3 linked regions of the Bdellovibrio bacteriovorus genome follow. The main gene of each other region encodes a partner of the protein of the gene in region 2 in a complex. Links are inferred from orthologs where the notes say so. Each region holds a gene or a part of one and is shown on either strand. Other genes may lie near its edges.

The links.
Region 1: the proteins of AZI86_RS06500 (region 2) and nuoD are in contact, whole or in part, in a cryo-EM structure (PDB 6ZJN), measured with the Thermus thermophilus proteins. The link is inferred for Bdellovibrio bacteriovorus from one-to-one orthologs. Residues at the interface, in WP_096411122.1 of Thermus thermophilus: Ala224, Glu225, Gln226, Glu227, Ala295, Trp297, Phe298, Arg299; in WP_223903221.1 of Thermus thermophilus: Pro35, Ser36, Asp139, Gly141, Ala142.
Region 3: the proteins of AZI86_RS06500 (region 2) and AZI86_RS02635 are in contact, whole or in part, in a crystal structure (PDB 6Y11), measured with the Thermus thermophilus proteins. The link is inferred for Bdellovibrio bacteriovorus from one-to-one orthologs. Residues at the interface, in WP_096411122.1 of Thermus thermophilus: Arg36, Val44, Arg45, Met46, Gly47, Pro48, Asn49, Arg50, Val51, Leu57, Gln58, Ala61, Asp62, Ile64, Lys65, Ile67, Phe68, Lys69, Glu70, Ile72, Val74, Glu223, Ala224, Glu225, His233, Thr234, Glu235, Tyr236, Ser237, Trp241; in WP_096411117.1 of Thermus thermophilus: Arg16, Glu17, Gly18, Leu24, Leu27, Val28, Trp30, Gly31, Arg32, Asn34, Ser35, Trp37, Thr54, Asp55, Ala56, Asp59, Ala61, Arg62, Phe63, Gly64, Glu66, Val67, Phe68, Arg69, Ala70, Ser71, Arg73, Gln74, Ala75, Asp76.

What each region holds. Positions count from the first base shown.
Region 1 is NZ_LUKE01000001.1:544,231-547,205, reverse strand. It holds nuoD (NADH dehydrogenase (quinone) subunit D), read left to right. Parts: upstream 1-634; coding sequence 635-2,317; downstream 2,318-2,975. Other genes in the region: nuoF (NADH-quinone oxidoreductase subunit NuoF), read left to right, coding at 2,792-2,975; AZI86_RS02625 (complex I 24 kDa subunit family protein), read left to right, coding at 2,319-2,792; AZI86_RS02635 (NADH-quinone oxidoreductase subunit B), read left to right, coding at 109-648.
Region 2 is NZ_LUKE01000001.1:1,335,959-1,338,887, forward strand. It holds AZI86_RS06500 (complex I subunit 1/NuoH family protein), read right to left. Parts: upstream 2,074-2,929; coding sequence 928-2,073; downstream 1-927. Other genes in the region: nuoL (NADH-quinone oxidoreductase subunit L), read right to left, coding at 1-57; nuoK (NADH-quinone oxidoreductase subunit NuoK), read right to left, coding at 68-391; AZI86_RS06495 (NADH-quinone oxidoreductase subunit J), read right to left, coding at 381-917; AZI86_RS06505 (NADH-quinone oxidoreductase subunit A), read right to left, coding at 2,077-2,445; mfd (transcription-repair coupling factor), read left to right, coding at 2,565-2,929. UniProt on the Escherichia coli protein: NDH-1 shuttles electrons from NADH, via FMN and iron-sulfur (Fe-S) centers, to quinones in the respiratory chain. The immediate electron acceptor for the enzyme in this species is believed to be ubiquinone.
Region 3 is NZ_LUKE01000001.1:545,328-548,052, reverse strand. It holds AZI86_RS02635 (NADH-quinone oxidoreductase subunit B), read left to right. Parts: upstream 1-955; coding sequence 956-1,495; downstream 1,496-2,725. Other genes in the region: nuoD (NADH dehydrogenase (quinone) subunit D), read left to right, coding at 1,482-2,725; AZI86_RS02640 (S8 family peptidase), read right to left, coding at 1-707. UniProt on the Escherichia coli protein: NDH-1 shuttles electrons from NADH, via FMN and iron-sulfur (Fe-S) centers, to quinones in the respiratory chain. The immediate electron acceptor for the enzyme in this species is ubiquinone.

The sequences.
Region 1 (2,975 bases), 790 kb from region 2 along the record:
GCGTTGAAGAAATCTCGAGACCGCAACATCGCACTTATCTAGTTGTCAGGATTGCGGATTTTCAGTAACTACTTAATGATAGCTAAATGAAATTGCAGAGGTGTTTCTATGCAAAATGAACACGGGGCTGAGGGAACTCAAGCCATCGATGATATGTCACGCGATATTGCGTTCACCACGAAACTAGACGCTATAGTGGCTTGGGGACGTAAGAATTCACTATGGCCGATGCCATACGGTACTGCTTGTTGCGGTATCGAATTCATGTCGGTGATGGGACCAAAATATGATCTTGCGCGCTTCGGTGCCGAGGTGGCCCGCTTCTCTCCACGCCAAGCAGACTTGCTTGTTGTTGCGGGAACGATCACGGAAAAAATGGCTCCAGTTATTACTCGTATCTACCAACAAATGCTTGAACCAAAATACGTGATCTCTATGGGAGCGTGTGCAAGTTCAGGTGGTTTTTATCGTGCTTATCACGTTCTTCAAGGTGTTGATAAAGTCATCCCTGTCGATGTTTACATCCCTGGATGCCCTCCAACTCCGGAAGCTGTTATGGACGGTATCATGGCCTTGCAACGTATGATCGCGACTCATCAACCGCGTCCTTGGAAAGACAACTGGAAAAATCCATATGAACAAGCTTGAGACTTTAAAACAATCCCTTCAGGGAAAATTTAAAATCGAGAACTATAAATTCATCCACGCCGTGGGTGACGATGTTCTTGAAGTTCCAAAAGAAGATGTGCCGGCGTTGTTGAAGTACCTTCACGACAGTGGTGCCTTTGATTTCTTGATGGACGTGTGTGGTGTGGATTATCCAAATCGCGCGAAACGTTTCGACGTTGTTTATCATCTTTTTTCTTCCAAAGACTCTTCACGTCTGCGCGTAAAAGCGCAAGTGGGCGAAAATGAGTCTATCGGAACCGCGATCCCGGCTTACCGTGGTGCGGACTGGTTTGAACGTGAAGCTTATGACATGTTCGGGATTAAATTCGATGGTCATATGAATTTGCGCCGTATCTTGACTCACCATCAATTTGTGGGCCATCCACTGCGCAAAGATTACGATGCGAACTTGCAACAAGCTTGCACGACGTCGATGCCAATTCACTTCAATAACGAGCCGGGTTCTCCAGGTGATGTGTTGAATGAAAAATATGTTCCTTTGAACATCGGCCCGGCCCATACAGCGATGCACGGCACCTTAAGGGTTATGGCTGAAATGGATGGCGAGACGATTGTTCGTTGTAACAATGAAATCGGCTACCTTCACCGTTGTTTTGAAAAAATGGCGGAAACTCATCCGTACAACCAGGTTATTCCTTACACCGATCGTTTGAACTACTGCTCAGCCCCGATGAATAACATTGGCTACTGTAAAGCGGTGGAGCGTTTGTTGGGCGTTGAAATCCCGCCAAAAGCGCAAGCCATGCGTGTTATCTTGGCCGAGCTTTCTCGTATCATCGATCATACGATCGCGATCGGTACGGGCGCGATGGACTTGGGGGCTTTAACAAGCTTCTTCTATATGTTTGGTCTGCGTGAAAAAACTTACGGCCTATTTGAAAAACTTTGCGGAGCTCGTTTGACGGTATCCATGACTCGCGTCGGTGGTATGGCTCAAGATGCGCCGGAGGGTTGGTTTGATGAGGTCCTTGCTCTTTGTAAAGAAATTCGCAAAGGCACGGATGAAATGGCGTCGATGGTTGTCGACAATAAGATCTTCATCAACCGTACTCGTGGTATTTGTCCCGTTTCGGCTCAAGATGCGATTCAATGGGGCTATACGGGGCCGTTGTTACGCGCTTCAGGTGTGAACTTGGATTTGCGTAAAGCTCAACCTTATTATGGTTATGATGCTTTAGACTTTGATGTTCCGGTGGGAACATCGGGCGATATCTATGATCGTTACTTGGTGCGTTTTGAAGAAATGCGTCAGTCTGTTCGTATCATCGAACAAGTCTGCAAAAACGTTCCAGGCGGGGATTACACGATCCGCGATAAAGGCATCGTTCTGCCAGAGAAAAAAGACGTTTACGGAAACATCGAAGGTTTGATGAATCACTTTATGTTGATCATTAAAGGTCTTCGTCCTCCGGTGGGTGAAGTTTACGACGCCACGGAAGCAGCCAACGGAGAGCTGGGTTTTTACCTGGTTTCAGATGGCTCTGCGAATCCGTATCGTTTGAAAGTTCGTCCACCTTGCTTTGCGATTTATCAGTCTTATCCGACAGTAGTGAAAGGTGCGCAGCTTGCTGACGCCATCGCGACTATCGCTTCTATGAACCTTATCGCTGGGGAATTGGATCGTTAATATGTTTACACTTTCAGAACAAGGCTTGCAGAACGTTAAGAAAGAACTAGCTCGTTACGAAGCTAAGGAATCGGCGATCATTCCAAGTCTTTATATTGCACAAAAAGAAAACAAAGGATTCATCACTCCAGAGATGATCACTTACTTAGCTAAAGTAATGGAAATTCCTGAAGCGCGTATCAATGAAGTTTTCAAATTCTACACGATGTTCAATCAAAAGCCGGTGGGTAAATACCACGTTCAAGTGTGCACGAATATTTCTTGCGCGCTTGAAGGCGGTCGTGAACTTTCAAATCACATCTGCCACGAGCTGGGTGTGAAATTAAACGAAGTGACTGCAGATGGTCGTTTCACTGTCAGCCGTGTTGAGTGCTTAGGTTCGTGTGGAACCGCGCCCATGATGCAAGTGAATGATAAGTATCACGAGAAATTGACTCCAGAGACGGCGATGAACCTTCTCAGAGGGATGAAGTAATGGCTGAATCAAAAGTATTAACCGAATTCTATCATTTGCCCGAATACCAAACTTTAGCAGGTTACAAAGCTAAAGGCGGCTACGAGACTTTGCATAAAGTTTTCAAGATGCAACCTCAGCAAATCATCGACGAAGTGAAAGCTTCAGGATTGCGTGGTCGTGGTGGTGCGGGTTTCCCGACGG
Region 2 (2,929 bases):
TAAAAAACCAACGAAGGGGCTTAGGATAAGAATAGCCATTAAAAGAGAGTGATTCATCGTCTATCCCCTATCCCTTCAAATGCTCAAAGAAACGAATGTTAACTTCGTTAAAGCGTTTGAAGATCGAAACCGTCAAAGCCAGCCCTACCGCTGCTTCCGCCGCCGCAATCGTCATGACGAAAAAGACCATGATGTGTCCGTCTAACAGACCCAAGAACTTACTGAACGCCACGAATGTCAAATTCACTGAGTTCAACATCAGCTCGATCGACATCAAAAGAACGACGACGTTTCTACGAAGCAAAACGCCCGCCATTCCCATAACAAAAAGCATCGCTGACAGAACCAAGTAGTGGGTCAATCCGATGTTGGTAATAAAATCAGTGTTCATGAGTTCCACCTTTACTGCGCGCCAAAGCCACCGCACCAACTGCGATCACAAGCAATAAAACGCCCAATGCTTCAAAGCCGAAAATATATTTAGAGAAAAGAATATTACCCAATGCCTTGGTCGTTTCCATACCGTTACCAACCATCACTGGATTGTCGGTGGTTTTTTCTGGAATCAGGCTCATTGATACCGTGATGGCGGCTACGATAAGGCCCGCCAACAAACCCACTGACGCAATTTTAAGTGCGCCCGTCACGCGTCCGCGGGTAAACGCCTGCACTTCGGCTTTTAAGTCGAAAAGCATCAACACCATGACAAAAAGAACCATCACCGCGCCGGCATAAACGATCAACTGAACCCCGGCGATAAAAAATGCGTTTAAGGTTACAAACAACGCCGAAATTCCCACCATGGTCATGGCCAAGCAAAGAGCAGAATAAATCGGATTGTTCATCAAGATCACGCTAAGGCCGCTTGCTAAAACGACAAAAGCTAAGAACCAAAATAAAAAAGCATCTGCAGTCACGTCAGTCTCCTTACAATGATGCTACGTAAATAATTAAAGCGGTCGCGATTGTGTTCGCTAGCGCCCACGGCAAAAGCGTTTTCCATCCGAAGGCCATCAATTGATCGTAACGGAAGCGCGGAAGCGTCCAACGAACCCAAATGAAAACCCACATAAAAAACGCAAACTTGATAAAGAACGAAAGGAAGTGCAGAAGGGCCACAAGACCGCTACCAAAACCAATCGAAGTCGCCCATTCATTAAGCTCGCCAACAGTCACATAAGGAATGCTGAAACCCCCAAAGAAGAATAGCGCCATTAAACCAGAAGCGATCATCATATGGCCGTACTCACCGATGAAGAACATATTGAATTTAAATCCGCCGTACTCGGTGTGGAAACCGGCAACAAGCTCGGATTCACCCTCAGCTAAGTCAAATGGCAGGCGGTTTGATTCAGCAAATGTGGTCGTGAAGAACAACAAGGCCGCTAACGGCTGGTAAAAGATACCCCAATTTGGAAGCCAGCTCGCCACAACATTGTGACCTAAGAAGTTAAAACTCAATGGACCTTGTTGAGCCAGTGTCATTGCCGTTAAATCAAAAGTTCCATAAAGCATAATGATGCCGACGATAGAAAGACCCAAAGCCAACTCATAAGAGATTGCTTGAGCTGACGCTCGAAGAGCACCCATCAAAGCGTATTTATTTCCCGATCCAAAGCCCGCCATCAAAAGGGTGTAAGAAGCTAGTGAAGAAATACCCAAGATGAAAACGATGCCGATACCGATTTCATAACCTTGAACAAGGAATGTGTAGGGCCCCCAAGAAGAGCCAAACATTTCAAACGCGGCTACTTGAATGGGTGTCGACATCGGAATCGCGGAAAACGCCACCGCACCCGGAATCAACGCAAACACCGGCGCTGCATAGTACAAGAAAGTTTTCGCACTTTCTGGAACGAAGTTTTCTTTTGTTAAGAACTTAACGGCATCGGCAAGAAGCTGCATTAAACCCAAAGGTCCTACGCGGTTTGGCCCCAGACGATCTTGGATAAATGCCGATCCACGGCGCTCTAGCCAAACCAAGATAGGAACGGCTTGAACCATCATCAGAAAGATGACGACTAATTTCAGTCCGTTGACTGTAATTTCAAAAATATCTTTACCCATTCCCATGAACTAGTCCCATTCCAATGCTTTTGATTTTACTTCCCAGAACAATCCGTAAATGAAGATCGCAATGAAGACCATCATTGAAATCAACACGAATGCGCCAGTCCCTGTAGCGATGAATTCTCTGAAAGAAACCGCCCATGGATACATGAAGATGATCTCGATATCGAACAAGATAAAAAGGATCGCCGTCAGATAATACTTTACCGAAACTTTCGTATCTTTTTTGTATTGAGATGGTAAGCCGCACTCGTACGGTTCAAATTTTACCGGATTATACTTGGCTTTACCGCCGGTTTTGGACGCGACCCATAGCAAGAATGCACCGAATACCGCGATGAAAATAAAAATGAAGATAATACCACCGAGTGGCATGGCCCCTCCAAAGTTGTCGTTATTATTTGGATTTCAATTAGTTATATATGTGTCGTCTGTGAAAACCAAGAAATATGAATGGAAACAAGGCGATAAGCATGGCAGGATAACTCCACCACATGAAAGCCGAGAGCACTCACACAAGACTCGAATCCATTCTGGAAAGAGCCTTTGAAACATCACGAGGAAAAATCAACGTCACCGGAGCCTCATCACCTCTGGCGCTCGCGTATTTCTTGTCGCAAACTTACTCTAAAAAAATCAACAGCTTGCCGCATCTGGTTGTAGTTGGTAGTGCGCAAGATGCACGCAAACTTTCAGAGCTGATTGAGTTCTTTGACCCGTCTCGTCGAAGCCACCTCTTCGCTTCTTTTGATGTCTCTCCATATTCCGGTCTTTATCCAAACACAAAAGTTGTCAGTGATCGCATTTCGTTTTTGTCGGCGGCCCAAAATGCCAAAGCTGGAGAAATCTTCATATCCCC
Region 3 (2,725 bases), 790 kb from region 2 along the record:
CCGTGACCTGGATTTCCACCTTTAAATAGGATGTCGATGGGTTCCATCGCCAAGTCATAAGGTTTGTTATCATTAGAAACAAAGTCCCAGCCAATCACGTCGTCGATGTAACCGTTATTGTCGTCATCGATACCGTTGTTTGGAATTTCGCCGGCGTTTCTCCATAAGTTGGGCAAAAGATCTTCGTGCGTGTAATCAACACCCGTATCGATCACGGCCACAACCATGTCTGGATTTCCGCGAGTCACTTTCCAAGCGTCGATCACGCCGATGTCTTTCATGCCCCATTGTTGAGCAAAAAGAGGATCTGCACCCGAAGTAGATTGCGGAGCGTCAGGAATCGCAGGGTTGTCCACTTTAGCCAAAGTTCCAACTTCAGGATTGCGAGACAACATTTTTGCTAAAGCGGCTTTGCGAAGAGGGTCTTGAATGGAGTAGTCCTCCATCAAAGTGATTTTATAGTTCGGTTGAACATACTCAACCGCAGAGTTTCTTTCTAAAGATTGAATGCTGACTCCGCGAGGGGCCTGAACGCGCACCCACGTTTCCGTCAATTTCTCGACTTTCGCACCCGCCATTTGGAATTCAACGAATCCCGGTGCGAGTTTAACAAGCAAATCTTGTTTTTTTCCGTTGGCTTGTGCGGTTCCTGCCATTAGGCAGCTCGCAAAAATAGCCGAGCTCACGTACTGCATGGTTTTTTTCATCGATGTTCCCCCTCGAAGATGATTTCCACTCTCAAGACGAGCCAAGAAATCTCGGCCTTGGTCCCCTTTTTAGAGCGCAAATTAAAGTGTAAAAGTGAGTCATCGAGATAAGCAACGGAATCGCTCGAATTTGGAAAGGTGCGTTGAAGAAATCTCGAGACCGCAACATCGCACTTATCTAGTTGTCAGGATTGCGGATTTTCAGTAACTACTTAATGATAGCTAAATGAAATTGCAGAGGTGTTTCTATGCAAAATGAACACGGGGCTGAGGGAACTCAAGCCATCGATGATATGTCACGCGATATTGCGTTCACCACGAAACTAGACGCTATAGTGGCTTGGGGACGTAAGAATTCACTATGGCCGATGCCATACGGTACTGCTTGTTGCGGTATCGAATTCATGTCGGTGATGGGACCAAAATATGATCTTGCGCGCTTCGGTGCCGAGGTGGCCCGCTTCTCTCCACGCCAAGCAGACTTGCTTGTTGTTGCGGGAACGATCACGGAAAAAATGGCTCCAGTTATTACTCGTATCTACCAACAAATGCTTGAACCAAAATACGTGATCTCTATGGGAGCGTGTGCAAGTTCAGGTGGTTTTTATCGTGCTTATCACGTTCTTCAAGGTGTTGATAAAGTCATCCCTGTCGATGTTTACATCCCTGGATGCCCTCCAACTCCGGAAGCTGTTATGGACGGTATCATGGCCTTGCAACGTATGATCGCGACTCATCAACCGCGTCCTTGGAAAGACAACTGGAAAAATCCATATGAACAAGCTTGAGACTTTAAAACAATCCCTTCAGGGAAAATTTAAAATCGAGAACTATAAATTCATCCACGCCGTGGGTGACGATGTTCTTGAAGTTCCAAAAGAAGATGTGCCGGCGTTGTTGAAGTACCTTCACGACAGTGGTGCCTTTGATTTCTTGATGGACGTGTGTGGTGTGGATTATCCAAATCGCGCGAAACGTTTCGACGTTGTTTATCATCTTTTTTCTTCCAAAGACTCTTCACGTCTGCGCGTAAAAGCGCAAGTGGGCGAAAATGAGTCTATCGGAACCGCGATCCCGGCTTACCGTGGTGCGGACTGGTTTGAACGTGAAGCTTATGACATGTTCGGGATTAAATTCGATGGTCATATGAATTTGCGCCGTATCTTGACTCACCATCAATTTGTGGGCCATCCACTGCGCAAAGATTACGATGCGAACTTGCAACAAGCTTGCACGACGTCGATGCCAATTCACTTCAATAACGAGCCGGGTTCTCCAGGTGATGTGTTGAATGAAAAATATGTTCCTTTGAACATCGGCCCGGCCCATACAGCGATGCACGGCACCTTAAGGGTTATGGCTGAAATGGATGGCGAGACGATTGTTCGTTGTAACAATGAAATCGGCTACCTTCACCGTTGTTTTGAAAAAATGGCGGAAACTCATCCGTACAACCAGGTTATTCCTTACACCGATCGTTTGAACTACTGCTCAGCCCCGATGAATAACATTGGCTACTGTAAAGCGGTGGAGCGTTTGTTGGGCGTTGAAATCCCGCCAAAAGCGCAAGCCATGCGTGTTATCTTGGCCGAGCTTTCTCGTATCATCGATCATACGATCGCGATCGGTACGGGCGCGATGGACTTGGGGGCTTTAACAAGCTTCTTCTATATGTTTGGTCTGCGTGAAAAAACTTACGGCCTATTTGAAAAACTTTGCGGAGCTCGTTTGACGGTATCCATGACTCGCGTCGGTGGTATGGCTCAAGATGCGCCGGAGGGTTGGTTTGATGAGGTCCTTGCTCTTTGTAAAGAAATTCGCAAAGGCACGGATGAAATGGCGTCGATGGTTGTCGACAATAAGATCTTCATCAACCGTACTCGTGGTATTTGTCCCGTTTCGGCTCAAGATGCGATTCAATGGGGCTATACGGGGCCGTTGTTACGCGCTTCAGGTGTGAACTTGGATTTGCGTAAAGCTCAACCTTATTATGGTTATGATGCTTTAGACTTTGATGT